DNA from 4 places in the Janthinobacterium sp. JC611 genome. Region 4 is predicted to be linked to each of the others. Evidence: predicted binding sites of a transcription regulator. Region 4 holds the regulator's gene; each other region holds the start of a gene.
The links. The regulator FNR, encoded in region 4, switches genes on or off when oxygen is low (the NO sensors DNR and NnrR bind a similar motif). The targets are predictions, from matches to a motif close to TTGATNNNNATCAA.
Positions count from the first base shown of each region.

Region 1: a site for FNR is predicted at 5,243-5,256, ahead of J0O65_RS16795 (DUF3079 domain-containing protein). Genes of this name have one in related genera too.
Region 2: a site for FNR is predicted at 2,837-2,850, ahead of J0O65_RS06205 (glycine-rich domain-containing protein). Genes of this name have one in related genera too.
Region 3: a site for FNR is predicted at 2,071-2,084, ahead of J0O65_RS22050 (XrtA system polysaccharide chain length determinant). Genes of this name have one in related genera too.

Region 1 is NZ_JAFLJN010000021.1:521,677-529,014, forward strand. Features, by position in the region: gene J0O65_RS16760 (metal-dependent hydrolase family protein) at 1-145, shown strand, start outside; gene J0O65_RS16765 (ribonuclease Z) at 192-1,166, shown strand; gene J0O65_RS16770 (XAC2610-related protein) at 1,231-1,890, shown strand; gene J0O65_RS16775 (GNAT family N-acetyltransferase) at 1,924-2,394, shown strand; gene J0O65_RS16780 (TetR/AcrR family transcriptional regulator) at 2,391-3,008, opposite strand; gene J0O65_RS16785 (MFS transporter) at 3,253-4,398, shown strand; gene J0O65_RS16790 (prolyl-tRNA synthetase associated domain-containing protein) at 4,402-4,896, opposite strand; gene J0O65_RS16795 (DUF3079 domain-containing protein) at 4,967-5,158, opposite strand; gene J0O65_RS16800 (immunity protein RhsI2 family protein) at 5,296-5,754, opposite strand; gene J0O65_RS16805 (GNAT family N-acetyltransferase) at 5,784-6,191, opposite strand; gene J0O65_RS16810 (GNAT family N-acetyltransferase) at 6,328-6,789, opposite strand.
Region 2 is NZ_JAFLJN010000005.1:59,306-66,643, forward strand. Features, by position in the region: gene J0O65_RS06195 (glutamine--tRNA ligase/YqeY domain fusion protein) at 1-735, shown strand, start outside; gene J0O65_RS06200 (CHASE domain-containing protein) at 932-2,779, shown strand; gene J0O65_RS06205 (glycine-rich domain-containing protein) at 2,967-3,653, shown strand; gene J0O65_RS06210 (hypothetical protein) at 3,741-3,980, opposite strand; gene J0O65_RS06215 (hypothetical protein) at 4,223-4,492, opposite strand; gene J0O65_RS06220 (hypothetical protein) at 4,685-4,945, opposite strand; gene J0O65_RS06225 (SDR family oxidoreductase) at 5,029-5,946, opposite strand; gene J0O65_RS06230 (CDP-6-deoxy-delta-3,4-glucoseen reductase) at 5,959-6,984, shown strand; gene J0O65_RS06235 (MFS transporter) at 7,062-7,338, shown strand, end outside.
Region 3 is NZ_JAFLJN010000034.1:345,810-353,147, reverse strand. Features, by position in the region: gene J0O65_RS22065 (S1 family peptidase) at 1-399, shown strand, start outside; gene J0O65_RS22060 (N-acyl amino acid synthase FeeM domain-containing protein) at 401-1,147, opposite strand; gene J0O65_RS22055 (XrtA/PEP-CTERM system exopolysaccharide export protein) at 1,348-1,971, opposite strand; gene J0O65_RS22050 (XrtA system polysaccharide chain length determinant) at 2,215-3,744, shown strand; gene J0O65_RS22045 (XrtA-associated tyrosine autokinase) at 3,765-4,589, shown strand; gene J0O65_RS22040 (TIGR03016 family PEP-CTERM system-associated outer membrane protein) at 4,573-6,108, shown strand; gene wecB (non-hydrolyzing UDP-N-acetylglucosamine 2-epimerase) at 6,121-7,281, shown strand; gene J0O65_RS22030 (XrtA system polysaccharide deacetylase) at 7,278-7,338, shown strand, end outside.
Region 4 is NZ_JAFLJN010000085.1:61,327-68,664, reverse strand. Features, by position in the region: gene J0O65_RS27080 (response regulator) at 1-587, opposite strand, end outside; gene fnr (fumarate/nitrate reduction transcriptional regulator Fnr) at 826-1,584, shown strand; gene J0O65_RS27070 (FixH family protein) at 1,722-2,246, opposite strand; gene ccoG (cytochrome c oxidase accessory protein CcoG) at 2,349-3,731, opposite strand; gene ccoP (cytochrome-c oxidase, cbb3-type subunit III) at 3,735-4,655, opposite strand; gene J0O65_RS27055 (cbb3-type cytochrome oxidase subunit 3) at 4,648-4,851, opposite strand; gene ccoO (cytochrome-c oxidase, cbb3-type subunit II) at 4,853-5,467, opposite strand; gene ccoN (cytochrome-c oxidase, cbb3-type subunit I) at 5,483-6,910, opposite strand; gene J0O65_RS28335 (T6SS effector phospholipase Tle3 domain-containing protein) at 7,208-7,338, shown strand, end outside.

The DNA.
Region 1 (7,338 bases), on a different contig from region 4:
GGGCGCGCTGGCCGACTTGCTGGTGGCCGATGGCGACCCGACGAAGAACCTCGATTTCCTCGCCCAGCCGGAACAAAACCTGCTGCTGATCATGAAGAACGGGCGCATCTACAAGGACACATTGGGCGCGCCGCTGGCGGGCTGAGGGCTGGCGCGTTGGCAACGGCGGCGGCTTGCCGCATAATGCGCCCATGTTCAAACTGACTTTTCTCGGCACGTCTTCCGGCGTGCCCACGCGCCACCGCAACGTCACGTCGCTGGCCCTGCAAACGACGCACAACCGCGACTGGTGGATGATCGATTGCGGCGAAGCGACGCAGCACCGGCTGCAGCGCCTGCCGCTGTCCGTGCACGACCTGGTGGGCATCTGCATCACCCACGTGCATGGCGACCACAGCTATGGGTTGCCGGGCCTGCTGGCCAGCGCCTCCATGACGGGGCGCAAGAAGCCCCTGCTGCTGATCGCCCCGGCCGCCATCAAGGCCTGGATCGACGCCACCCTGCTGCACACGGAACTGTTCCTCACGTACCCCTTGATTCATATCGACGTCGACAACGCGCCAGTCGTGCACGAGGAAGCGGGCTTGACCGTTTCGCGCCACGCGCTGTCGCACCGCGCGCCGAGCGTCGCTTATCGTTTTGCGCTGGAAACGAGCAGATGGAAGCTGGACAAGGCGGCCCTGCAGGCGGCGGGCGCGCCGCCCGGCCCCGCCTGGGGACTCTTGCAGGCGGGCCAGGATGCGACCCTCGACGATGGCACGGTCTTGCGCGCCGCCACCTTCCGCCAAACGGAAACGCAGCGCGCCACGGTGGTGATCGGCGGCGACAACGACACGCCAGCCTTGCTGGCGGACGCCTGCGCCGGTGCGCAACTGCTCGTGCATGAAGCCACCTACACGGAAGCGATGCTGCAAAAGGTCGGCCCCGGCCCCACGCACAGTTCCGTGCAGCGCGTGGCGCAGTTCGCCGCAGCGGCGCGCTTGCCGAACCTGATCCTCACCCACTTCAGCGCCCGCTATCACCATGCGGAAGGCATGGCCGAGCTGGAAGCGGAAGCGCGCCTGCATTACCCGGGCGAACTGTTCCTGGCGCGCGACTTCGACAGCTATGAACTCGATGCGGCTGGCGTGCTGAGCAAACTGCCGGCGAAATCCAGTGGGGATTGATGCCGTACTACGGATGCATGCAGTATGATCATACTCCGCCTGATGCTAGCGCAAGAATAACGCCATGAAACTGATTGCCCTGCTTTTATCGCTGATTGCCACCTCGGCGAATGGCGGCACCTTGCACCTGGACAAAGCCGCGACGGGCAAAGTGCGGCAAGCCGCCGATATCCGCTATGTCAATCACGATGAAAAACAGACGTACCGGCTGAAAATCGGCAAGCAATGGAGCGCTGGCCATTGCAGCAGCAGCGGCACGGGCAATTTGCACGCGCTGCTGCTGGACATGAACTTCGACGGACATGCCGACCTGTGGGTCACCGGCTACACGGACAGCCAGGGGCGCATCCGCTGTTCCGATGTCTGGCTGTGGGATGCGTCGGCGAAACAATACCGCTTCAACAAACCACTCTCGGCGATTCCGAATCTCGATATCAGCATCGCCGATCAGGGCATCGCAGGCGGCATCGCCAATTGCGGCTGCGCGGCGCAATGCTTTTATGAAGACAGCTATGCCTGGCGGGCCGGCAAGTTAATTGCCATTGCGCGGCGCGCACAGGATTGCGAGCGCTATCGCGAATATCGCTTGAATGACAAAAACGATTTGATTATCGTCAAGGATGAAATCATCGATAGCAGCAACCCCGGCCAGCAAGCCATCGAGCATACAAACGCCCATGACTGGCAGCGCCACGCGCAAACCATGCGCAAAGCCTGGGAGTAAATCCTTCACCACCATCGAACAATGACCGCAGACATGACGACACATCCAGCATCGATTACTTTCCACGCCGCCAGGGCGGAAGACACCCCCGCCTTCATCGACTTGCGCGGCAAGACGCGGCAAAACGCCATCCCCAGGGAGCGCCTGGCGGACGTAGGCATCACGGCCGACTCCTGGGCGGAAATGATGCGCTCGGGCAGCCTGCCTGGCCAGGTCTGCCATCACGATGGCCAGCTGGTCGGCTACTGCTTTGGCGAGCGCGACACAGGCGAAATCATCGTCCTGGCCCTGCTGCCGGCATTCGAAGGCCTCGGGATCGGCAAGACCTTGCTGGCATTGGTGATGACGGAACTGCGCGCGCACGGCCATCAACGGCTGTTCCTCGGCTGCTCCAGCGACCCCGCCTCGCGCTCCTACGGCTTTTACCGCTACCTGGGCTGGACGGCGACGGGCGAGACGGACAAGTACGGCGACGACGTGCTGGAGTTTCGCTTGACGGCCTAGGCGGTCAAGCGATTGGCATCCCACACGCGCAGGATGTGCGTGATGGCCGCGTCAAACACGGCGTAGCCCACGCCATCGCGCGCCTGGATCGATACTCCCGACAAAAAACCGTCGAACACGGCCGCCAGCGCCACCCCATCCGTCTGCGCGGATAACTCTCCGCTGGCCATGCCCCGCTCGACGCAATGCGCGAAACCGGCCCGCGTGCGCGTGCGCGAAGCGGTGAGCGGCGCGGCCACGGCCGCATGTTCGGCCGTCGGCGCGCTCATGCAACCGAGCGCCACCATGCAGCCGGGCGGATGCCCCGGCTCGGACTGCATCGCCGCCGACTGGCGCAAGGCCAGCTCGATGGCCGCGCGCGGCGCCAGGCCATCGTCCCACAGGCACTCCGTCACGCGCGCGAACGTATCCAGATAGCATTGCGCCGCCTCGCGGAACAGCGCTTCCTTGGAGCCGAACGCCGCATAAAAGCTGGGCGCGGAAATGCCGCCGCCCAGGCTCGCCTTGAGCTGGCTCAAGGACGTCGATTCATATCCCTGTTGCCAGAATAAAAACATGGCCTGCTCGACCGCTGTCTGCCGGTCGAACGTGCGCGGCCGTCCCATTTGCGCCATTGCTCGCTCCTTTTCGTCTACTTACATACTACTCGATACAGAAGTCGTTGACAACGCGGCGCGCCATCGCCTATATTTATACCGATCGATATATATGTACCGCCGCGACGGTCCGGGGCACTCCTGCGCCCGGCCGACTCGTCACCCTTCCAAGGATTTTTCTTTGAATCACGCTACGCTCACCACCGGAACCAGCCCTGCGCTGGCCGACCGTCTCCCCGTCGCCGGCCTGCTGGCCCTGGCCATGACGGGTTTTATCTGCATCGTCACGGAAACCTTGCCTGCCGGCTTGTTGCCACAGATCAGCGCGGGACTCGGCATCAGCGCCGCGCTGGCCGGGCAAATGGTCACGGCTTATGCGCTGGGCTCCCTGCTGGCGGCCATTCCGCTCACCATCGCCACGCGCGGCTGGCGCCGCCGCAATGTGCTGCTGCTGACCATCATCGGTTTTCTCTTGTTCAATACCGTCACGGCCCTGTCGTCCCACTACTGGCTGACCCTGGCGGCCCGCTTCTGTGCCGGCATGGCGGCCGGGCTGGCGTGGAGCTTGCTGGCAGGCTATGCGCGGCGCATGGTGGCGCCGCACCAGCAAGGCCGCGCCTTGGCGCTGGCCATGGTGGGCGCGCCCGTCGCCCTGTCCCTGGGCGTGCCGCTGGGCACCTTGCTCGGCTCCCTGGTCGGCTGGCGCGCCGCGTTCTGGATCATTTCCGCACTGGCATTGATCCTGATCGCCTGGGTGCTGGCGAAGGTGCCGGACTACCCGGGCCAGTCCGTCCATGAACGCCTGCCCCTGCGCCGCGTCTTTGCGACGCCGGGCGTGCGCCCGGTGCTGGCCGTCGTCATCGCCTGGATGCTGGCGCACAACATTCTCTACACCTACATCGCCCCGTTCGTGACGCCGGCCGGATTGACCGAGCGGGTCGACCTGGTCCTGCTCGTCTTCGGCGCCGCCGCCATGGCCGGCATCTGGATCACGGGCAAGCTGGTCGAGCGCCACCTGCGCGCCACCGTGCTGGCCAGCCTGGCCGTGTTCGCCGCGACGGCCCTCGTGCTGGGCCTCGCAGCGCACGTGCCTGCCGTCATCTACCTGGGCATGGCCGTCTGGGGCTTGTCCTTTGGCGGTGCGGCAACGCTGTTGCAGACGGCGCTGGCCGACACGGCCGGCGGCGGCGCCGACGTGGCACTGTCGATGAATGTGGTGGCGTGGAACGGCGCCATCGCGGCCGCGGGCGTGGTGGGTGGCGCCCTGCTGGAAACCTGGGGCGCGGGCGCCTTCCCGTGGGCGATGCTGGCCTTGCTCATGCTCGCTTTCGTGCTCGCCTGGTCGGCCCGCGCGCACGGTTTCCGGCCGGGACGGCGCAGCGGCGGCGCGCCCGTGGCCGGGCATTGAGCATCAGCGCGCCGCAGGGACGCTCATGACGCGGGGCACGTGTCCCGTATGCGCGAGGAAACGGACCAGGGTGGCATGCGGCAGCGCCACGGTGGCCGTGTTGCGCAGCGGATGGGCTTGCACAAAAGCAGCTTCCCATACGGCCTGGTCCATTACCAGTGCCACCGCCTGCGCACTGTCGTGTATCAGCGCAAGCAGGCTGACGGCCCCGGGCGTGATGCCCAGGTGCTGCAACAGGCGCTCGGACGATGCCATGCTCAGCTTGCTGACTGGCAGCAAGCGCCCCAGCGCCGCCAGGTCGATGCGCTTGTCGAAAGGCACGATGACGAGAAAATGCCGCCGGCCCTTCTCGTCGCGCACGAACAGGTTTTTCACCATCAGGCCCGGCATGGGCGGCACGTGAACCAGTGCTTCATCGATGGTGTGCACGGCCGGGTGCTCGACGAACTGGACATCGCCGGCGCTGCTTGCCAGCCAGCGGGACAGGGTTTCTTGCATGGTCACTCCTCAGCGCGAACGAATGCGCGATGAAGAGATTGTAGCGGCGCGCCGCGTGGAACGCTTGCCGTCAAGGCTGCTTGTCGGCCTTGTCGGCCGCCGCCAGCCCCCAGTCATTCCAGCCTTCGCCGAACAGCTCGATCGGATGCTGCGTGCGCTCGGAACCATTGCCGCAGCGCATGGCGTCCGGCGGACAATACTTGTCGCAGCCCCAGCAGATGCGTTCGGGGTTCTTGGGGTTCAGGGGAAAGGGCTTGGCCATGGGAGGCGATCGTGGTCGGTTGAGGGTTCTTAGCCGACTCTAGACCTGGCGCGGATGGCGGTCAAACGAATTTCAGTGGGGAATTTGTCCGGGATCAAGGTTGTGCGGATAGTAGAACATCGGCACGGCGCCATGCCCTACTCTTGATCTTTCCGGACGAATACGGCGACTTCCAGCACGCTCCGCGCGTAGTTGACACCACCGTCCGCCGCAGGTTGCGCCTTGAGTTCGTCCAGCGCATACACCATCGTCACCGTGGCACCGGCCACGAACAGCTCGATGTCCTGCCTGCGGTGCGTGTAGATGCTCTCCTCGACTGTCGAGCCATCGGCCAGGCGCAAGGTGAAGCTGTTGACTTGATCGCCACGGCGGCTGTCCTGCCCCGCGAAATACGTGCGCTCGATGCTGCCCGTCACCGTTTGCGTCTGGATGCGGCCGGCATTGATGCTTTCCCACCACGCTGCAGAAGCGAACAAGCCGTGCCTGCCTTTCAAGCCCATGTGAGGCCTGGAACTGTCGAGGGTGAGGGATTGGGTCTTGGCGACCCGACCGGGGTCTTGGGCCAGAGACTCGGCGAGGGTGTAGACGGTTTTCATAGGGCGCGGGTATTCCTGCAAGCGGTCGCTCAATATTTACGCCGGATGATGTAGGCATTGCCGGCAGGTTCAAAACCGAGCGTCGGATAGTAGGACATGGCATCCGGGGCGGAAAGCAATATCAAGGACACTTCGTCGCCGATGATGGCCTGGGTACGCTGGACAAGTTCCTTGCCGATGCCCAAGCCCTGGTACTGCTTGTCGACCGCCAGATCCGACAGATAGCAGCAATATGCATGGTCGGTCAGCGAGCGGGCCAACCCCACAAGCTCGCCATCCACCCATGCCGACAGCAGCAGGCAAGGCGCGGCGAACATGCGCGCGATTCTCGGCAGATTATCGGTCGGGCGCTTGATTCCAGATTGATCAAAAACACGGACGACATCGACGGGGTCCAGGGGGAAATTGTGACGATATTCTACGGTGATGTTTGTCATGGGTTCAACAGTGGAAAGTGATCGTACATGGGCGCAGCTTGTTTCTGCAAACATTGCTCATGTCGGCATATGCATTGAATAGTATGCCAGTGGCGATGACTGAGGGCTGTTTCCGTCCCCACCAAGCCCCTGACGCTTATTTAAACGCCCGGAATTTCAAAAAGCGTTGGCCGTCATACTCCACCTCGCAATCAAATAGGAAGCCGATTCTTGCCAGCCCCTTGACACGAGTGCGGCTGGGCGGCAGCAGGATGCTTACCGGGCCAATACCCAGTTCCAGCCGGCTGCGCATGAAATGGCCCACCAGCGCAGGCCCATGTCCCCAGAACCCAGGGAGCAACACCAGTGCGAGATCAGCTTCGCCCCCTTCCTTCTGAAAACCGCCCCAGCCGGCAAACGCGCCATCAATACGGATAGCCCAAGGTCCATAGCCATTCGCTTGCCACTGCGCATCCTTGCCTTTCGCCCATTCCGTAATAGCGCTGTCGGTCCAACGTTCTGTGGCGAGCGGCATGTGGCGGATGACGTCCGGGTGGTTCCACAGATGGAACCATTCTTCATTGGGAATATCGGAGAGCGGGTGAAAAGTGAAAGCCATGTGCGTTTAGTCAATTGCATGAGAACCCGATGAACTCATCATCGTGCCATGGAAAGTACGCAATCGCCAGTGAAGAAAACAGCTAGGGTCAGGTCCGCCTTCAGACACTGACTGATGCTTAGGGTGCTGTGACAACTGGCTCAGTCGAAAAGCTAATTGGAATCACAAACGCGCGCCTGCGGCGCACGGGGCTGCCGCGCAGCGGCAGCAGGTGGAGGATTCGGGGCGGGCCGGGCCGGTAGGCCCGGCCCTTCGAATCTCACACGCAGGGCGCGAAGGCGCCCTGCTCGCTTCCGCCAGGCAATAAAAAACCGCCTGAAGGCGGTTTCTTTATTTCTTGGAGGCAACGGTGTAATGCGAACAACTAGGCTTCATGCGGCTTTCACGCACCATGCAACAACCATACCTACTAATTTACCTACACACACAAAATCCCAGGCACCGAGCGCCGTCGGCCAACAATACATCGCCTCCCCCTGAAATAAATTGCCTATTAAGCAATATTTTGTGATTTCGCAATTAGATATTACCAAGACTGCGGAACAATGC
Region 2 (7,338 bases), on a different contig from region 4:
TCCGACGGCTGGATCGATTACAGCGTGCTCGAAGGCTGCCTGCGCGAAGACCTGGATCCGAAGGCGCCGCGCACGGTGGCCGTGCTGCGTCCGCTGAAACTGATCATCGACAATTTCCCCGACAACGAAAGCGTGGAATGCACGGCGCCCGTGCACCCGCACTTCCCGGAACGGGGCGTGCGCACCTTCCCCATCTCGCGCGAGCTGTGGATCGAGGAAGACGACTTCATGGAAGTGCCGAACAAGGGTTACTTCCGCCTGTATCCGCCCATCGACGACAAGCCGGGCAGCAAGGTTCGCCTGCGCTACGGCTACGTGGTCGAGTGCACGGGCTTCGACAAGGATGAAAACGGCAAGGTCGTCGCCGTGCATTGCACCTACTTCCCGGACAGCAAGTCGGGCACGGAAGGCAGCGCCAACTACAAGGTCAAGGGCAATATGCACTGGATCAGCGCGCCGACGGCGATTCCCGCCGAAGTACGCCTGTACGACCGCCTGTTCACCGACCCGCAGCCGGACGCGGGCGGCAAGGACTTCAAGCTGGCCCTGAACCCGCTGGCCAAGGAAGTGGTGCAGGCGTGGCTGGAACCGGGCGCGGAACTGGCCCAGCCGGAACAGCGCTTCCAGTTCGAGCGCCACGGCTATTTCGCGGCCGACCGGGTCGACAGCCAGCCGGGCAAGCCCGTCTTCAACCGCATCGTCACCCTGAAAGACAGCTGGCAGCCCGCCAAATAAGGACTGGACGACACACGAAAAAAACCGCTGCGGCGGTTTTTTTTCGTTTCAAAGAAAAATATTGCCTGTTGACTATATTCACGATAGTTTTGTATATTAGGCATATATTAAGCAATTTGCAATTAGTGCTTGTGCAGCTTGCTACAGCCTCCACCACACAGGCGGCACCCGATTTCTCTTCCTGATGCGGATGGCGATGTCTTCTACTGTCGGCGAACACCCTTTAGCTGCTGAAAAAAAACCGCTGTGGCTGCTCGGCTTTGTCATGTCGATGATGGTAGGCCTGCTGTTCTACATGGCCGCTTCGCTGTCGATCGAAAACGACGCCAGCGACCTGTTCAACAATCTGGCGCGCAATACCCAGAAAAACATCGAGTCGCGCGTCAAGTCGTATGCCAACCTGCTGCGCGGCACGGCCAGCCTGTTCCACGCCAACGAACACGTGAGCCGCGAGCAATTCCACCGCTACGTGGCGAATATCGCCCTTCAACAGAATTATCCGGGCGTGATGAACCTCAATTACAGCGAGGAACTGGACGAAAATCAGCGCGCCGCTGTCGAAGCGGCCATACGGCGCGACTATCCGCCCGGGCGCGACGGCTATCCGGCCTTTGCCATCCATCCGCCCGCCCCGCGCGCCCATTATTCCGTGCTGATGTACATCGAACCGATCGCCAGCGCCCCGGAAAAGTATGGCTATGACATCGCCTCGCGCCCCCTGATCGCCGAAACGCTGGCGCAGTCGCGCGATTCCGGCCAACTCAGCAATTCCGGCATGCCCGTGCCGATGGAAGGCCGCCCCCAATTGACGGGCATGGCCATGCGCCTGCCCGTGTACCGCTTCGGCATGCCGACCGACACGGTGGAGCAGCGGCGCGCGGCTTACCAGGGCTCCGTCGGCATCGGCTACGACCTGGTGACGATGATGCGCAGCGCGCTGGCGGACATGCCGGTACGCAACGTCCGCCTGACCCTGTTCGATATCGGCCCGCAGGCACGCGAACCATTGCAACTGCCGCACGACATGCGCCCCGTCTTCGACAGCACGATGGAGGGCATGCATGCGCCATGGTGGCTGCCCGGCAACTCAGGGCGTTACCTGAGCAGCACGATGCTGATCAAACACAATGGCCGCGTGTGGCAAGCGCTGTTCAGCGTGCGCAAGAGCGACTTGTACACGCGCTTCAGCGCCTTTTTGCCGTGGCTGGCCCTGCTGATCGGCTTCGCCAGCACCATGCTGCTGTACATGCTGTTCCATACGCTGGCGTCATCGCGCCGGCGCGCCATCCAGATGGCGAACAGCATGACGGAGGAGTTGCGCGCCAGCCAGATCCGCCTGCAGCTGTCGCACCAGAAACTGCGCCGCCTGGCGGCCCATGCCGACCAGATCAAGGAAGAAGAGCGCAAGCGCATCGCGCGGGAAATCCACGACGACCTGGGACAGAACCTGCTGGTCTTGCGCATCGACGCCGACATGCTGGCTTCGCGCACGCAGCGCCGCCATCCGCGCCTGAACGCCCGCGCCCGCTCGACCCTGGAGCAGATCGACACCACCATCAAGAGCGTGCGGCAGATCATCAACGACTTGCGTCCCACCGTGCTGGACCTGGGAGTGAATGCGGCCGTCGAATGGCAGGTGGCGCAATTTCGCCAGCGCACGGGCATCGCCTGCGAAGTGAGCGAAAGCCATGACGACATTTGCCTCAGCGATCAATGCGCGACGGCCCTGTTCCGCATCCTGCAAGAGTCGCTCAGCAATATTTCCCAGCATGCGAATGCCAGCCGCGTGCGGGTCAAGCTGGAAAAGTGCCGCGATACGGTGTCGATGAGCATCTGCGACAACGGCGTGGGCGCGGCCATCGACGGGCGCAACAAGCTGGGCTCGTTTGGCCTGGTGGGCATCGAGGAGCGCATCAAGTTGCTAGGTGGCACTTTCCATATCGAAAGCAGCCCTGGGGCCGGCATGAGCGTGCACGTCAGCGTGCCGCTGGGCGCGGACGCCACCGGCTTCCCTTACCAGGAGGAAATCCGGGCCAGCGGCTGAGCGGCGCGCCACGCAGACAACAAGCTCAGCTTGCGTATTTCGTAATTAAATGCAATATTAATGTAGATCAACTCAGCGCCCGCCCGCCATGGGCCAGGCATTCCTCGACTACTTGCCAGGAGGACAAACCCACCGCTTTCCCTTGTTTCACCGTATTTCCCACAACGCTCTTCACCAAAGGACATTCATGGATACGAACGACAGTTTCAAGGCAATTGCCGATTTGAATTTGGACGCGATCAAGGTCAAGCTGATGCACCGGGAGTCAGGCGAAGGATGGAGCCTGGAGAAGGCGAATGCGGTGGAATTCGAATACCGCCGCTTCCTGATCCTGATGAAACAGTTTCCGGAAGAAGAGACGGCGCCACTGATGGACGTCGATACGTTCTGGCACTACCACATCCTCGACACCCTGAAATATGCGGCCGACTGCGAACAGGTGTTCGGCTACTTCCTCCATCATTTCCCCTACATCGGCCTGCGCGGCGAAGACGACGAGGCGGCGCACCATCGCGTGGGCGAGCGCATGAAACAGCTGTATGAACAAACGTTCGGGGAAGATTATATCCGCGCAGAAACGGCGTATTCGGGACGGGCCGTGCAAGCCGCGTATTCGGGACGGACCGTACAAACAGCATTTTCCAGTGCGGCGGTACAGGCGACGGCCTACTCGGGACGGACCGTGCAAACGGCGTTTTCCAGCGCAGCGGTACAGGCGACGGCGTATTCGGGCCGCGCGACCGGGGCTGCCAACACCGCCTTTTCCAGCGCGCCTGCCTCACTGACGGCGGCGGTGGTCAAGTCGTCCTCGGCTGGACTGGACATGGGGCGTTTCTATCTCGATCGTCCGGTACTGAACCGCGACCCGCAATAGAAAAGCGGCAAACAGCTGTGGCTGCCGCACGCGGCAAGCCTGACTTACCCAGACGGCACCTCTCAGTTTGCCGTCTGTCAGGCGCTCTTAGGCAGCCATCAACTCGCGCAATTCACGAATGCTGAAATCGCTGATTTCATGCATGCGGATGAGGATCGTGGCGCCGATCGGCAAGGTATTGTGACGAATCTTGCTGATAACAGGTGGCGCCACTTCCAGAGCTCGCGACAAGGCGGCGTCATTTTTCAGTTGCAGCTTGTCGATGATCGCATCGAGGACGCGATTCGGGTTGTAGGTAGGCAAAGAGGTAATTTGTTTGAGAGACATGATCAAAAATCCGTACTTGTTGTATTAAAGCAAGAAAAAACAGAATGTCTCTTCTGCAATAATTCAGGGTAAACACACTAAAAAGCGCCATCACTTATGCGGTTTTTACGCCGCAAACAATATAATACACGCTATTGTTGATTTTTGCGTAACTTAAAGCAAAATTGTGATAATTGAAGAGAATTGACGCACTTGGAATGTGCTAGAGGATAACTCAAATCAGGAAAATTTGCTGCACGTCATCAATTTTTACAATGGGGGACGCCGCTACGCATGAACCAGGCAATCGTCATGAGCGTGCCCAGACGGGCCATGTCGGCGGATAGATGCCAACCTTGCGCGGCCACGCCGGCCGGGGTGGCAGGCAGGCAAGTGCCTGCGGTGGCATCGCCACGGCACCAGGCCAGTTGCCGGCGAATTTCATCGGGTGGTGGTGGCGGCTGCAGCGCATGTTCGCGGCGCCGCATATAGGCGCGCACCTGTTCCTTGCTGGGGTGACTCGTAGCTCGCATGGCTCGCTCCTGCTGACGGGAAACTGCGTCGCGCTAATTGTAGAGCCCGCCACAAATAGCTGAAACGCGTGACGACATTGCTCACCATATCGCCAGCGCGCCATGCTTCGTTTGCGCTGCATCAAAAGGCAAGGCCCCGGTGTTGCGCCGAAGCCCATGCTGTCCCACGGCCTGACGGCCGACAGACTGCTCTTATTTCTTTTGCTGGCGCACGCGCTGTTGCTGTTTTTCCTGCGTTTGCTGGCGGTTCTGCTTGCGTTCGAACAGGGTGACCGCATCTTTCTTTGCGTGCTCGACGGTACGCATTTCCTCATGCGCATCGTGCGGGACAAAAAACTCGGCGTCCTGCGCCGCCACGACCAGCTTGATGGCGGCGTCGTCGTCAAGGCCATACAGTTCCGTCAGGACGGTGGTGACCTCGTCCAGGTATTCTTCGTAAGTGAGGGTGCTCATGCTGTCGTCCTTAGGTGAATGGCGCACCGCCGCAACGGCGCGCTGCGCGCCGGCCCAGCAAAGTGCGCAGATAACCGGTCATTTTACCCGATGCCGGCGCCAGCGGCGGACAGCGACCGCAAGGCATCGGCCACGCGCGCATAGCGCAGGCGCACGCCCAGCTCGTGCTTGAGGCGCGTATTGTGCAGGCGGCGCGATTCGGACATGAACGACAGCAGCATCGGCGTCACCACTTGCCGCAGCTCGGCACGCGGCAGGCGCGGCGGGCGCGGCAAGCCGAACGTATCGGCCACGGCATCGAAATATTCCGCCATTTTGAGTTCGCTGTCATCGCTGGCGTGATACACGCGTCCCGGCTTGCCCCGCCACAAGGCCCGCTCGATGATGCGCGCCAGGTCATCGGCATGGATATGATTGGTGTACACATCGTCGCTTGCCGCCAGGGCCGGCGTGCCTTCGCGCAAGCGCTTCAGCGGCAGGCGGTCATCCGCATAGATGCCGGGCACGCGCAGGATGGCCACACTGGCGCCGCGGCGCGCGCCCCAGCCACGCAAGACCTGTTCGGCATCGACGCGCCGCTTCGCGCGCGCATTCGCCGGCGCAAGCTGCCGCGTTTCATCGACCCAGTCGCCGGCGCAATCGCCATACACGCCGCTGGTGCTCACATACACCATGCGTGCATGCTCGGGTAAAATGGCGGCCAGATTGCGCGTGCGCTGGTCCAGCAAGCCGGACGACCGGGGCGGCGCCAGGTGCACGATCATCGTCGCCAGTCCCGCCAGCCGTTTCAGGCTGGCGCGCTCGTCGAGGTTGGCCACGATGGGCACGGCGCCGGCCGCCCGCAGCTGGGCGCGGCGCGCCGGCTGGCTGGTGACGGCAAAGACGCGAAAACGCGTGCGCAGCAGGGGCAGCAAGCGCATGCCGACGTCGCCGCAACCGAGGATCAGCAGGCGCGGCAAGCCTGACGGCTTGCGCAAAGAGTGCATTAACATATTTTTCATCTCAAGGATTGTATGACTTTTCAAGTTACTGTTCAGCCCAGCGGCCACCAATTCAGCTGTGAAGCGGACGAAACCGTGCTGGCGGCGGCGATACGCGCCGGCGTGGGCTTGCCGTATGGCTGTAAAAATGGCGCCTGCGGTTCCTGCAAGGGTAAAGTGGTTTCTGGCACCGTCCAGCACAAGGCGCACCAGCAGCGCGCCCTGACACCGGAAGAGGAAGCGGCCGGCTTTTCCCTGTTCTGCTGCGCCACGACAAGCGCCAACCTCGTCATCGAAGCGCGCGAAGTGGCGGGCAGCAGCGACTACCCGATCAAGAAAATGCCGTCGCGCGTGACCAGCATCGAAAAAGTCGCGCCCGACGTCGTCGTGCTGACCCTGCAGTTGCCGGCCAGCGAGCGCCTCAATTACCGCGCCGGACAGTATATCGAAATCATGCTGCGCGACAACAAGCGCCGCAGCTACAGCATGGCCAGCGCGCCCGTCGAAGGCGGCCCCGTGAGCCTGCACATCCGCCATATGCCAGGCGGCCTGTTCACAGACCAGGTCTTTGGCAGCATGAAAGAGCGCGACATCCTGCGCTTCGAAGGCCCGATGGGCACCTTCTTCCTGCGCGAAGATTCCGACAAGCCCGTCGTGCTGCTGGCCTCGGGCACGGGCTTTGCCCCCTTGAAAGCCATCGTCGAGCACATGATCAACGAGCGCTCACCGCGCCCGATCACCCTGTACTGGGGCGGCCGCCGTCCGCACGACCTGTATATGGACGCGCTGTGCCGCCAGTGGGCCGCCGACTTGCCGCAGTTCACCTATGTGCCCGTCGTGTCGGAAGCCTTGCCGGAAGACGCATGGGAAGGCCGCACGGGCTTCGTGCACCAGGCCGTCATGGCCGACTTGCCCGACATGTCCGCGTATCAGGTATATGCCTGCGGCGCGCCGATCGTCGTCGAATCGGCCAACCGCGATTTCGTGCAACTGTGCCAGTTGCCAGCCGACGAGTTCTACGCCGACGCCTTCACCACGGAAGCCGACCTGGCCAAGTAAGCGTCACCTTCCAGACAGCGGGGCGCGGCTGGCGCGGCGCCCGCTGCCGCCCTCCCCCGCTGTTCCCTGGAAATCTCATGTCTCTCGCCATCCTGCGTCACCGCAACTTCGTCTGTTATCTTTCCGCCCGCGTGCTGGGCACGGTGGCCGTGCAGATGCAAAGCGTGGCCATCGGCTGGCAGGTGTACCAGATCACGGGCAGCCTGTTCGACCTGGGCCTGATCGGCCTGGCGCAATTCGCGCCCTTCCTCGTGTTGATCTTGCCGGCCGGCCACGTGGCCGACCGCTACAACCGCCGCAACATCATCGCCTGGTGCCTGGCGGCGCAACTGGCGTGCGCACTGGCCCTGCTGG
Region 3 (7,338 bases), on a different contig from region 4:
CTGGCGCTGGGCGACGCGGCCACGGTGCGCGAAGGCCAGGCCATGGCTTTCACGGGCTTTCCGCTGGGCACCTTGCTCGGCTTGCACCACGTCACGCACCGCGCCACGGTGTCATCGCTGACGCCAGTGGTCATGCCCAGCGAAAACGCGCAACGGCTCGACGCCCGCCGCCTGGCGCAGCTGCAAAAAGCGCCATACACCGTGTTCCAGCTGGACGCGACGGCGTATCCGGGCAGCAGCGGCAGCCCCTTGTTCGATCCCGAGACCGGTCTCGTCTACGGCATCATCAACATGGTGTACGTCAAGGGCCTCAAGGAGGCGGCCATCAGCGCGCCCAGCGGCATCACGTATGCCATTCCGGGCAGCTACATGCAGGCAATCTTAATGAAAAACAAATGATTCAGTTGCGCCCCTGCCTCAGCCGGTCGGTAATACCAGGCTCATCCCATGTCGGAAAAAAAAAGGGGTAAAACGATCGTTCACCCCCATGCTGTTCCATCAGGCCGCCGTATTTGCGGATCTGGGCCCCCATGTAATCGAGGTCCAGCCGCAACAACACGGCCGGCGCGCCCACGCGCGTGCACTCTCGCTCGCCGCCGAAGTCCTTGAAACCCAGCATGCGCTTGTAGAACACCACGTGGCGCGGGTTGACTTCGATCACGTAATCCGTAAAGCCGTGAATATTGTGGGCGTAGATATAAGAAATATGAATCAGCGCCGCGAACACGCGCTTGCTCACGCCCTTGTCGATGGCCAGGCGCGACGGTTCGCACAGGCGCCGGCCCTCCGCGCGCAGGATGTCGAGCTTGTCGCGGAAATTCTCATCCGCAGGCAAGCCCGTCTCGTCATTGTCGAGGCACAGGGTCATGGTGCCGACGGTGGTGCCGGCCGTTTCCGCGAACAGCGTGATTTTATTCAGCGCATGCGCGATGCCGGGATCGACGGCATAGCCGCGCCAGCCGTACATCTTGCGGATCAGCAAACTGGCCGCTTCGCGCCGGCCACGCGAATTGGCCATGCGGATATGAAAGCGCTGCAGGTCGAGTTCGTGCTCCATGGCCGGGTCGATCCGCCCCTCGCCCACCACCAGGTCACTGAAATTGCCCGGCGTGTCGAAGGAAATTATGGGTTCATCGTCAAAGCTCATCTTGTCCTCACGTTCATCGGCAGCCGTCGAGACGGACTGAAGCCAATGCCTTGTGACAAGACAAAAACTGGAGAAGTTCCCACGCCAGACAAAAAAAACAAAAGAAATATGCTATTTAATAGCAAAATTACATTATTAAATTTGCCCGGAAGTACAAAATGACAAATATAAGTGCTGTTTTGACATTCCCGAGATAGTTATTAAAAGAAGCTCTCTGGTATCAGCAGCACGTCGCCCGGACGCATCATGACGTTGGCGGAAATATCGCCATTCCTGAGCAGGTCGTCCAGGCGCACGCGCAGCTGCTGCTGCTTGCCTTCGCGCAGGCGGATGATGCTGGCCTTGTTGCCGGCCGCAAAATCGGTGATGCCGCCCACGGCGATGAGCACGTCCATCAGCGACATGCCCAGCCGGTACGGCAGCGCCTGCGGCTTGGCCGCCTCGCCGATCACGCGGATCTGCTCGCCATACGGCCCCGAAAAATTGGTGACGATGACCGTCACCACGGGCTGCTGGATGAACTTGCTCAAGGCTTGCTCGATGTCGCGCGCCAGCTGGGTCGAGGTTTTGCCGCTCGCTTCCAGGTCCTCCACCAACGGCGTGGTGATCTTGCCGTCCGGCCGCACGGCCACCGTCAGCGACACTTCCGGGTTGCGCCAGACGATGATGTTGACGGAGTCGCCCGGTCCGATCAGGTAGTCGTGCAGGGGCGCGCTGTCGTCGGCCGGTGCCAGCGGATGGGGCGAACGGCAGGCGCCCAGCAGGCTGGCGGCACAGGCCATGCCCAGCGCGTGACAGACAAATGCACGGCGAAACGGATTCATGCGGAGCCTCTTCGAGTCGATGGCGCATCCATGGCCGGCCCCGCAGAACCAGCCTGGGCCGCGAACTTCCAATGATTATTAAAAGCTGGCAAGTGAACCTTGAGGCGTATCAAGAAGCAATCATCTTGGGAAATCTTGCCTCCCAGCCGCCCTATACTTTGCTTACTCAACAGGCAAGCATTTCTTGCAAGTCGCCGTCGCCAGTCCATCGACCGTGCAGCACCGTCCCATGAAGGAAGCGACATGGAAGTATTGATACAGCAACTGCTTTCCGGCCTGAAAGGCATCTGGAAGTACCGCTGGCATGCGGTCGCGGTGGCGTGGCTGGTGGCCATCGCCGGCTTCATCAAGGTGATCACCCTGCCCGACGACTTCCAGACGTCGGCGCGCGTCTTTGTCGATACGCAAACCATCCTCAAGCCGCTGATGGCCGGCATGACCAGCGTGCCGAACACGGAACAGCAGGTGGCCATCATGAGCCGCACCCTGCTCAGCCGTCCGAACGTGGAGCGCGTCATGCGCATGGTCGACCTCGACCTGGACTCGAAGACCGTGCGCGAGCACGAGGCCCAGCTGGACGACCTGATGAGCCGCATCAAGATCACGGGCACCAACGCGTACGACATCTACACCATCAGCTACAGCGGACGCGACCCGAAGCTGGTGCGCGACGTCGTGCAAAGCCTGCTGACGATCTTTGTCGAAGGCAGCTTCCAGGGCAAGAAAGGCGATTCGCAGAAGGCGGTGCAATTCATCGACGAGCAGATCAAGAATTACGAGGACAAGCTGAGCGCGGCGGAAAACCTGGTGAAGGAATTCAAGATACGCAACACGCTGCTGCTGCCGCGCCAGGGCATCGACTATGGCAGCCAGCTGCAGATGGCGTCCGATAGCCTGAACAATGCCAAGCTGGAACTGGTCGAGGCGGAACAGGCGCGCAAGGCCATCCAGAGCCAGATCGAGGGCGACGAGCCCGTGCTCGACCTGGAACCGAACGCATCGGCCATCACGAATCCCGAACTCGACGAGCGCATCGCGTCGATCAACAAGAACCTCGACAGCTTGCGCATGCAATTTACGGAATTGCATCCCGATATCATCGCCTCGAAGCGCCTCATTGCCCAGCTGGAAGAACGCAAGATCGAGGAAAGCAAGCTGAAAACGGCGTCCGGCGACCCGGGCAAGAACTACAGTCCCATGCTGCAGCAACTGAAGGTGGCGCTGACGGACGCGGACGCCAAGGTGGCCGCCATCAAGGCCCGCGTGCAGGAATACAACGCGCGCAACGAGCGCCTGCTGGCGCAGAGCAATGCCGTGCCCGAGGTGGAGTCGCAGCTGGCGCAGCTCAACCGCGACTACATCATCAACAAGGAAAACTATGAAAAGCTGATCGGCCGGCGCGAAGCGGCCAAGCTGTCGGGCGAACTCAGTTCCACCACCGAGATGATGGCCTTCAAGATCATCGACCCGCCCACGGTGCAATATGCGCCCGTCGGCCCGAACCGCCCGCTGCTGTTTTCCGCGGCGCTGGGCGCGGCCCTGGTGGCTGGCGTCGCCACGGCCCTGCTGATCAGCCAGGTGCGCCCGACCTTCCTCAGTCCCGCCGAACTGCGCGACGCCACGGGCTTGAACGTGCTGGGCACGGTATCGATGAACTGGACGGCGCTGCAGCAGGTGCGCCGCCGCCGCGCCCGCTACGCCTTCGGCGCCTGCCTGGGCAGCCTGTTCGTGCTGTACGGCGGGGTCATGACGGCCGCGCTGCTGAAATTCTAGACCACGCCACGGGAGCGACGATGAGCAGCAAGGATAGCGGCAAGCAGGAACCCACCATCCTGGGCGTGGCCGAGGCCAGCGTGCCCTATGTTGCCGAGGGTGCGGACGCGGCCCGCTCGCCGCAGTACCGCCCCCTCAACCTGGCCCGGCTGGCGGAGCAAGGCATGCTCACGCAGGAAGGCGGTCGCAGCTCGGTGGCCGAGGATTTCCGCATCATCAAGCGCCCGCTGCTGCGCCAGGCGCGCGCCACCGGCGCCGAGGCCATCCGCCACGGCAACCTGATCGTCGTCACCAGCGCCATGCCGGGCGAAGGCAAGACCTACTGCGCCGTCAACCTGGCCATGAGCATCGCCATGGAAATGGATATCACGGTGCTGCTGGTCGATGCCGACGTGGCGCGCCCGGCCGTGCTGAAGGTGCTGGGCCTGCCGCCCGAACCGGGGCTGATGGACGTGCTGCTGGACCCGCAACTGGCCATGGCGGACGTGATCCTGAAAACCAACGTGGCCAATCTGAGCATCCTGCCCGCCGGGCGCAGCAACAAGCACGCGACGGAATTGCTGGCCAGCCGGGCCATGAGCCGCCTGCTGGCCGAAATCGCCAGCCGCTATGCCGACCGCGTCGTCATCTTCGACTCGCCGCCCCTCCTGATCACCAGCGAGGCGCATGCGCTGGTGGGGCAAATGGGCCAGGTCGTGATGGTGGTCGAGGCGGAAACGACGACCCAGCACGCCGTCAAGGAAGCGCTGCGGCAGATCGAATCGTGCGAACACATTCATTTAATCTACAACAAGACCAAATCGTTCCCCGGCAACGGCTACTACGGCTATGGCTATTACGATTAGCCGCCGGGGGCCGCTGCCGCTGCCGCTGCTGCCATTCTTGTCCCTGCTGCTGCCGCTGCCTGCCGGCGCCGTCGACTGGCTGGTCAAACCGTCGCTGCGCCTGCGCGAAAGCTATACGGACAATGGCTTGCGCGCGCCGCCCGGCAAGGAGCAATCGGACTTCATCACGGAAATCGCGCCCGCCATCGCCCTCATCGGCACAGGCCCCCGCCTGCGCGTGCATCTCGATTACAGCTGGCGCAAGTTCCTGTCGAGCCAGCGCGCCGATACGGACAGCCACGAACTGCACGCCTCGGCCGACGCCGAGCTGGTCAAGGACTGGTTTTTCATCGATGCCGATGCCAGCGTGAGCCGGCGCAACATCTCGCCGTTCGGCCCGCAACTGATAGACGAGCTGCCCGACACGGACAATACCAGCACCGTGCGCACCACCGGCATCAGCCCCTACCTGCGCCACCGTTTCCGCGGCCTGGCCACGGCCGAGCTGCGCTACACGCGCAACACGGTCGACAGCGGCGGCGCACTGCTGTCCGTGCACAGCGATGAAATGCAATTGCTGCTAGGTGGCGAGCCGCGCGGCAACGGCTGGACCTGGAACGCCAGCCACGACGTGCGCCGCACGCAGGACAGCAAGCTGGCGCCCGTGCGCATGCAGCGCAGCAGCGCGGGCCTGCGCTACCCGTTCAGCAGCAAATGGTCGGCCACGGCCAGCGGCGGCATGGAAAAAGAAGGCTATCCATCCAGCACCGGCAAGGCGCCGGCGGGCCGCTTCTGGTCGCTGGGCGGCGTGTGGACGCCGTCGCCGCGCACCAGCGTGGCCTTCAGCACGGGCAAGCGCTTTTTCGGCACCACGTACAGCCTCGATGCCAATTTCATGCAGCGCCATACCAACTGGCAACTCAATTACAGTGAAAACATCACCACCATGCCCACGCAGTTTTCGCGCCTGGGCGACCGCGACGCGGCCCAGCTGCTCGACCAATTGTGGCGCGGCATCTTCCCCAACGCGCGCGACCGGCGCCTGCGCATCGATGCCTTCCTGCGCTACGCCAACAGCCTGGGGCCGGAACGGGGCGCCATCAATTACTTCAGCCATCGCTATTTCCTGCAAAAGCAGCTGAAGCTGACGATGGCGCGCGCCACGGCGAAAAGCACGCTGATCGCCGGCATCAGCGCCGTCGACCGCACAGCGCAAACGGCCAGCGGCATCGATAGCGGCCTGTTGCCCGGCGTGGAGTTCGGCAGCGAAGACCGCACGCGCCAGATCGGCGCCAATGTGGGCTGGAGCTGGCAAGCCGGTGCGCGCACCACCGTCAATGCGAATGCCGGCTACGCCGGCGTGCGCTCGCTGAGCGCGCCCCGGCGCGACAACAATATCACCGTCACGGCGGGCTACAGCCGCATCCTGCAGCGGGACATGACGGCCACCGTCGACGTGCGGCATACGCGGCACGCCAGCAACCGCGGCGGAGACTACCGCGAAAACGGCGTCAGCGCCACGCTCACCATACAATTCTAAGGAGGCCGCAGCATGTCCGAACCCTCTCTTGCACCCGCCGCGCCGGCGCACCTGCTGTGCGTGGTGGCCGCGCGCCCCAACCTGATGAAGATGGCGCCCATCCTGGCCGCCCTGGCGCGCCAGGCACCTGCCGTGCGCGTGACCTTGTTGCACACTGGTCAACATTACGACACGGCCATGAACGGACAACTGTTTCTGGACCTGGACATGCGTGCGCCCGACATCGCCCTCGACGTCGGCTCCGGCAACCACGCGCAGCAGACGGCCGAGATCATGCGCCGCTTCGACGCCGTGCTCGACGCCTGGCCGCCGCTGGCGCCCGATGCCGTGCTGGTGGTGGGCGACGTCAATTCCACGCTGGCCTGCGCGCTGGTGGCGGCCAAGCGCGGCACGCCCGTGATCCACGTCGAGGCGGGCTTGCGCAGCGGCGACCGCGGCATGCCCGAGGAAATCAACCGCGTGCTGACGGACCAGTTATCAAGCCTGCTGCTCACCAGCGAGGAAGGCGCGCGCGCCAACCTGCTGCGCGAAGGCATCGCCCCCGAACGCATCCACTTCACGGGCAACGTCATGATCGACAGCCTGCGACAGCAGCTGCCGCGCGCCATCCAGCCGGCCGCCACCCTGCGCGCCCACGGCCACGCCTGCCCGCCCGCCTACGGGCTCTTGACCCTGCACCGGCCGTCGAACGTGGATGATCCGGCGCAACTGGAAGCGCTGCTGCAGGCGCTGGGGCAGCTGTCGGCGCAGTTGCCGCTGCTGTTCCCCCTCCACCCGCGCACGGCGGCCGGCCTGCGTCAGGCGGGCCTGGAAGCGATGCTGGCGCGGTATGCCATCGTCCGCCTGCCGCCGCTGGGCTACCTGGAAATGCTGGGCCTGATGCAGGATGCGCGCCTGGTGCTGACGGATTCGGGCGGCATCCAGGAAGAAAGCACGGCCCTGGGCGTGCCCTGCCTGACCCTGCGCGACACGACCGAGCGCCCCGTCACGGTGAGCGACGGCACGAATACCCTGGCCGGCACGCAGCCGGCCGCCATCCTGGCGCTGGCGCGGGCCATCCTCGACACGGGAGGCAAGCGCGGCCGCCTGCCGCCCCTGTGGGATGGCCACGCGGCCGGGCGCATCGCCGCCGTCATCGCGCCCTGGCTGGCGGCGCATCGGGGCACGCCATGACGCCGCCGTCATCTTTGATCTTGCGCAACGCGCTGACCATCGACGTGGAAGACTATT
Region 4 (7,338 bases):
CTCTTGCCGATCTTTTCCGAGCGCAGGCGCCCCAGCAGGTTGTCCTTGTACAGGCGCAGCACGCCGATCACGACGCCGGCCACCTGGCCGTCGGCGGCCAGCACGGGCGCGACCATCTGCACGATGGGCATGCCGCTGGACTTGCCCAGCATCGGTTCGGTGATCATGGGCTGGCGCGTGCGCAGCACGGCCTGGAAGTACTCGCGCTCGGCGACGTTGATGCCGGCGCGCCCCGCCACCTTCGGCATGTCGGCCACGATGGCGCCTTGCGCGTCGAGCACCAGCACGTCGTCGAACAGCACCAGCATCGAGCGGCGCGCATAGTATTCGCGCAGCTTGTCCGGCTGGGCGATCAGCTCCGGCGGCTGCTGTTTCGCCGTCAGGGCGACGATCTGCAGCAGCATGCCCAGCTTGTCGTCGAGCTCGGCAGCGGTGCGGGTGATCAGGGACGCCTGTTGGCTCAGCAATACGCGGGTGAAGTCGTCGCGCATGTGCCGCACCTGGATCATGGTGACCAGCGCGATCATGGCGATCGAGGTCAGGCTGGTGGCCAGCGCGACTTTTGCTTTAATGCCGAGAGGCTTCATGATTTCCTTTTCAGTACCGTGCGGCACAGGCGGCAGATAATGCTGTTAGGAATTTTCCTATCAATACATCAACTTGGCAAGCATCGCCACGCAAATGGCCTTCCCCGCCTGGGCTTTTGACGATGTTGCCATATAATTAAAGGCTGGAGATCGTTTTTCAGCGAAATTGCGGTGAAATTGGCACACGGCAACCGTGTATGCAGTAAACTCGTTGTTGCATTTTCTAAAAGGTACCGACATGACTGAAGCGCTACTCACTCCCACCTTGCCCACAGTGAACGTGGAAGCGTTGCGTGCGCGATGCTCGACCTGCAGCATGCATCAATTGTGCCTGCCGATGGGCCTCGATATGGGCGATATGGACAGGCTGGACCAGATCATCGGCCGTCGTCGCAAGATCGCGCGCGGCGCCTCGCTGTTCCGCATCGGCGACCCGTTCCAGAACCTGTACGCGATCCGCCTGGGCCACTTCAAGACCTACCAGATCAATCCGGGTGGCGAGGAGCAGGTGACGGGTTTCCAGATGGCGGGCGAATTGCTGGGCATGGACGCCATCAGCGCCGACCGTCACCACTGTAACGCGGTGGCGCTGGAAGACAGCGAAGTGTGTGAAATTCCGTTTTCCAGCCTGGAACAATTGCTGGGCAATATGCCGACCCTGCTGCGCCATTTCCACCGCATGATGAGCCAGGAAATCACGCGCGAGCAAAGCGTGATGCTGTTGCTGGGCAATATGCAGGCGACGCAGCGTTTTGCCGCCTTCATCGTCAACCTGGCGTCGCGCTACGAGGCGCGCGGCTATTCGGGCAGCAAATTCCAGCTGCGCATGTCGCGCGAGGAAATCGGCAACTACCTGGGCCTGACCATCGAGAGCGTCAGCCGCCTGCTGTCCAAGTTCAAGAAGGAAGGCTGGCTGCGCGTCTCCAACCGCGAGATCGAGATCCTGCAGCCGGCCAAGTTGAAAGCCATAACGGCCGGCACGGACACCTGCAAGTAACAGCACCGTCAAAACCTACTGCGCGTCGCGCTTTGCGGTCTGCGATGCTCGCTGGCTCGGCGCCCCCGTGCATAGCACAGCTGCGCTTCTCAACCACAAATCACGGCCGCTCGCTACGGTTTTCCCGGCACTGTACGTTACAGTTCTTCATCCGCATGCAGCGCGATGCTGCGTTGCAGCGGCCAGGTCCAGATGCCGGACAGGCGCCACTCGCGTTTGTCGTTTTCCACCAGCACTTGCCAGCGGCTGCGCTCGAGCATCGGCAGCGCGACGGAAAAATTGCCGGCCGCATCGGGTTGCACCAGCAGCTTGATATCCTTTTCCGGTAACGTCGCATGCGCCAGGTGCAGCTGCAAAGGCCCCTGGTAAGCCTTGCCGAAGCTGTGCACGGAACCACTGAGGCGCGCCGACGCCACGTCGTACGACAGGCTGGTATCCATCGCCAGGTCGCTGGCGACCGTGTCGCGCTTCAAATCCTGGTTGATCGCCTTGCCCTGCTTGTAATAATCGCCCACCACCAGCGCATCGGGCTGCGTAAACGCGATATAGCCCATGAAGCTGCCGACGACCACGGACAGGCCGGGGCCGATCATCAGCAGCCATGGCCAGCGATGCTTGTACCACGGTGCAACGGGCGCTTGCAGTTTCAGACTGTCGGACATGCTATTTCTCCTGTTTAATCAGCCAGTCCCCATGCGGGGACCGGCCTTCCTGCAACTTCGTGGCGGCGGCGAGGGCACCCGGTCCCCGTCCGCCTTTCCTTGTTAACGCGGCACGATGAAGACCGCGCTTTCACGCACATGCAGCGCTGGGTCGTCCAGCGAGTGCAATTCGATCGCAATCTTGTTCGACCCCTTCTCGCCCACGCCGTGCGGCACGCGCAGGCGGATCGGCCAGCCCAGCGTTTCCGTTGGCTGCAAGGTCACTTCTTCGCGCGTCAGCAAGGTCAGGCCCGGCAAGCCGGAAGCGCTGATTTTAAAATGCTGGCTTTGCTCCGAGGTGTTCATGATCTGCAAGCGGTAGACGTTTTCGATCATGCCGTCTTCCACTTCGCGTCCCATCGAACCGCGGTCGCGGATCACGTCCATTTTCAGGGGCGTGCGCAGCGCCAGCGAAGTGCATACGGCGATGATGATCAGGGCCAGGATGGAAGTGTAGATCAAGACGCGCGGGCGCATGGCGCGCTGGCGTATCTGCTGCGAATTGAAGTTGTTTTCCATCGCATGGTCGGTACTGTAGCGTATCAGTCCCCGTGGCCGCTCGACCTTGTCCATCACGCTGTTGCAGGCATCGACGCAAGCGGCGCAGCCGATGCATTCATACTGCAGGCCGTTGCGGATATCGATACCGGTCGGACACACCTGCACGCACAGGGTACAGTCGATGCAATCGCCCAGCCTGGCGTTGTTGCCGGCCTTCTTGCTCAGTGCACCGCGTGGTTCGCCGCGCTTGGCATCGTAGGTGATGATCAGGGTGTCCTGGTCGAACATGGCGCTCTGGAAGCGCGCGTAGGGGCACATGTATTTGCACACCTGCTCGCGCAGCCAGCCCGCGTTGCCGTAGGTTGCCAGGCTGTAGAACAAGACCCAGAACCATTCCCAGGGACCGAAGTTCAGCGTGGTCACCGAGTGCGCCAGTTCCTTGATCGGCGTGAAGTAGCCGACAAAGGTAAAGCCCGTCCACAGGGCGATGGCGCCCCATGCCAGGTGCTTGGCCGTCTTCTTGACGGCCTTGCGCACGGACGGGCCCTGCTTGTCGAGGGCCATGCGCGCGCTGCGCGTGCCCTCGATGCGGCGTTCGACCCACAGGAAGATTTCCGTGTACACCGTTTGCGGGCAAGAGAATCCGCACCACACCCGCCCGGCAATGGCCGTGACGAGGAACAACAGATACGCACAGATGATCAGCAGGGCCGCCAGATAGATGAAATCCTGGGGCCACAGCACGACGCCGAAAATGTAGAACTTGCGCGTGGTCAAATCGAACAGCAGGGCTTGCCTGCCATTCCAGGTCAACCACGGCAAGCCGTAGAACGCCAGCTGGGTAAGCCATACGCATACCCATCGCCAGGTAGCGTAGCGTCCTTTGGCCTCGCGAGGGTAGATTTGCTCGCGGGCCGCATACATCTTGATGACTTGAGGTTCCATTGCTTACTTTGCGGGCGCCTGCGGATTCGACAGGCTCCAGACATACGCCGACAGCACGTGTACCTTGGATTCGCCGAGGAAGTCGCTGAAGGCCGGCATGGTGTTGCTGCGTCCCTTGCGGACGGTTTCCATGATGGTATCGGCGCTGCCGCCGTACAGCCAGATCTTGTCCGTCAGGTTGGGCGCGCCCAGCATCTGGTTGCCCTTCGCATCGGCGCCGTGACAGGCCATGCAGGCGCCAAACTTGGCCTTGCCCAGCACGGACTTGACGGGGTCGGAGGTGGAACCGGACAGGTTCAGCACATAATGGGCCACGTTCTCGACATCCTTTTCGGAGCCCAGGGCGGCGCCCATCGGTGGCATCTGCCCATTGCGGCCGTGCATGATGGTGGTCTTGATGACGTCAGGTTCGCCGCCATACAGCCAGTCCTTGTCGGTCAGGTTGGGGAAGCCCTTGTTGCCGCGCGCATCCGAACCGTGGCATTGCGCGCAGTAGGTCAGGAACAGGCGCTGGCCGATGGCTTGCGCCTGCGGATCGGCGGCCACCGTCTTCAAGTCCTGGCTCAGGTACTTGTTGAACAGGGGGCCATAGTCGGCTTCCGCCTTTTTCAGCTCTTCCTCGTACTGGCCCGTCGATTTCCAGCCCAGGCTGCCGGCATAGTTGCCCAGGCCCGGATACAGGAACAGGTAGGCCAGCGCGAAGACGATGGTGATGTAGAACAGCCACATCCACCAGCGCGGCATCGGTGTGTTGAGTTCCTTCAAGTCCTCGTCCCAGACGTGGCCCGTGGTGCCGTCGGCGGGGGCGCCGGCGGCCACTTTCACCTTCGACTGCGAGTACAGCAGCACGCCGCAGCCGATGATGCCCAGCAGGGACAGCACGATCACATAGATATTCCAGAAGCCATTGGTAAAGTCAGCCATGGTGATGCTCCTTCGCCAGGTTCATCTCGGCCTCGGCCGGATAGTCCAATGCGTCGTCGGCGAACGGCAGGCGTGCCGCCGCGTCGAAGTCGCTGTTGCTGCGGCTGAACGTCCACCACAGGATGCCCACGAACGTCGTAAAGGAAACCACCGTCATGACGCTGCTGGCGCTGTCAAACAGGTTGTCGATTGCCATGCTAATTCCTTGTTTTGATTAATGTACCGAGGCCTTGCAGATAGGCGACCAGGGCGTCTTCTTCCGTCTTGTCCTGCAGTTGCGCGGGGCCGGCGGCGATTTCCGCGTCGCTGTACGGCTGGCCCAGGCGTTGCAGGGCGCGCATCTTCGGCATGATGTCGTCAGGCACCAGCTTGGTCTTCGCCAGCCAGGGGTAGGCCGGCATGTTCGACTCGGGCACCACGTCGCGCGGGTTGTTCAAGTGCGTGCGGTGCCATTCGTCGCTGTAGCGGGCGCCCACGCGGGCCAGGTCGGGCCCCGTGCGCTTGGAACCCCACTGGAACGGACGGTCGTAGACGAACTCGCCGGCGACCGAATAGTGGCCATAGCGTTCCGTTTCCGCGCGCAGCGGACGCACCATCTGCGAGTGGCAGTTGTAGCAGCCTTCGCGCACGTAAATGTCGCGGCCCGCCAGGCGCAGCGGCGAATACGGCTTCAGGCCGGCGACCGGCTCCGTCGTGCTCTTCTGGAAGAACAGGGGGACGATCTCGACGGCGCCGCCGATGCTGATCACCACCGTGACCAGGGCGATCAGCAGCCAGGGGTTTCTTTCAATCCATGCATGTGAAAATTTCATTTGCTTTCGCTCCTATCAGGCGTGCGCCGCGTTCAGTTCCGGAATGCGGGCGACGGGGAGTTTGCTGCCGCGCAGAGTCATCCAGGTGTTGTAGCCCATGATGCACATACCCGACAGGTACAGCAGGCCACCGGCCACGCGCACCACGTAGTACGGATACGTCGCTTTCACGCTCTCGACAAAGGTGTAGGTCAGGGTGCCGTCCGGATTGACCGCGCGCCACATCAGGCCCTGCATCACGCCGGCGATCCACATTGCCGCGATGTACAGCACGATGCCGATGGTGGCCACCCAGAAGTGCACGTCGACCAGGCGCGTGCTGTGCATCTGCGTGCGGCCCGCCAGGCGCGGCAGCAGGTAGTAGATGGAACCCATGGTGATGAAGCCCACCCAGCCCAGGGCGCCCGCATGCACGTGGGCAACGGTCCAGTCGGTGTAGTGCGACAGCGAGTTGATGGTCTTGATCGACATCATCGGACCTTCGAAGGTGGCGATGCCGTAGAACGACAGCGAGACGATCATGAATTTCAGGATCGGGTCGGTGCGCAGCTTGTGCCAGGCGCCCGACAGGGTCATGATGCCGTTGATCATGCCGCCCCAGCTTGGTGCCAGGAGGACCAGCGAGAAGACCATGCCGATCGATTGCGTCCAGTCAGGCAAGGCCGTGTAGTGCAGGTGATGCGGGCCCGCCCACATGTAGGTGAAGATCAGCGCCCAGAAGTGGACGATGGACAGGCGGTACGAGTACACGGGGCGCTCGGCTTGTTTCGGGATGAAGTAGTAGACCATGCCCAGGTAGCCGGCGGTCAGGATGAAACCCACCGCGTTATGGCCGTACCACCACTGGATCATGGCGTCCTGCACGCCCGCGTAGGCGGAATACGACTTGGTGAACGAGGCTGGCATGACGGCGCCATTGACCACGTGCAAAATCGTCACGGCCAGGATGTAGGCGCCGAAGAACCAGTTGGCCACGTAGATGTGCTTGACCTTGCGCTTGATCAGGGTGCCGAAGAAGACGATGGCATAGGCGATCCAGACGACGGCGATGAGGATGGCGATAGGCCATTCCAGTTCCGCGTATTCCTTGCCGCGGGTCAGGCCCATGGGCAGGCTGACGACGGCGCACAGGATCACCGCTTGCCAGCCCCAGAAGGTGAAGGCGGCCAGTTTGTCGGAAAACAGGCGCACCTGGCAGGTGCGTTGGACAACGTAGTACGAGGTGGCGAACAGGCCGCAGATGCCGAAGGCGAAAATCACCGCATTCGTGTGCAGCGGACGCAAACGTCCGTATGTCAGCCAAGGTATGTCGAGGTTCAGGGCAGGCCAGGCCAGCTGAGCGGCGATGATAACGCCAACCAGCATGCCGATGATGCCCCATACCACAGTAGCGACCGCGAATTGCTTCACGATCTTGTAGTTATAGTTCAGCGATTGATCCACAAAGACTCTCCCTGGAATTACTATTTATGATGGTGGCCAGAGAGTAAGTGTTTGACCGCGAAAAAACTTTGATGTGGATCAAAATTCCCCGGATGAAATAAGCATAGCGAACTGGCATCGAAATAAAGTGATATTTCGGTCAAAAAAGCCATGCAAGATCCCTGCAACAGCTTGCTTGATGTGGCGTAAAACGTGCGCTTGAGCAAGGGCTTAGAGTGGCCAGTCCAGTCATGATGAGGGCTAGCCATGAGTCATGCCGATAGCGCGCCAGCGGATGGTGAAGATATTAAGTTGGTTGTGGGAAAGTTCAGCGGAACGTCCCTGTTCTGCCACAGCCTGCTCGACTGCCTGCAGCAGATGCCGTCGCCGGGCATCGTCATCTTCGTGCACGGCGTCAATTCCGAAGGCGAGTGGTACCGCGCGGCGGA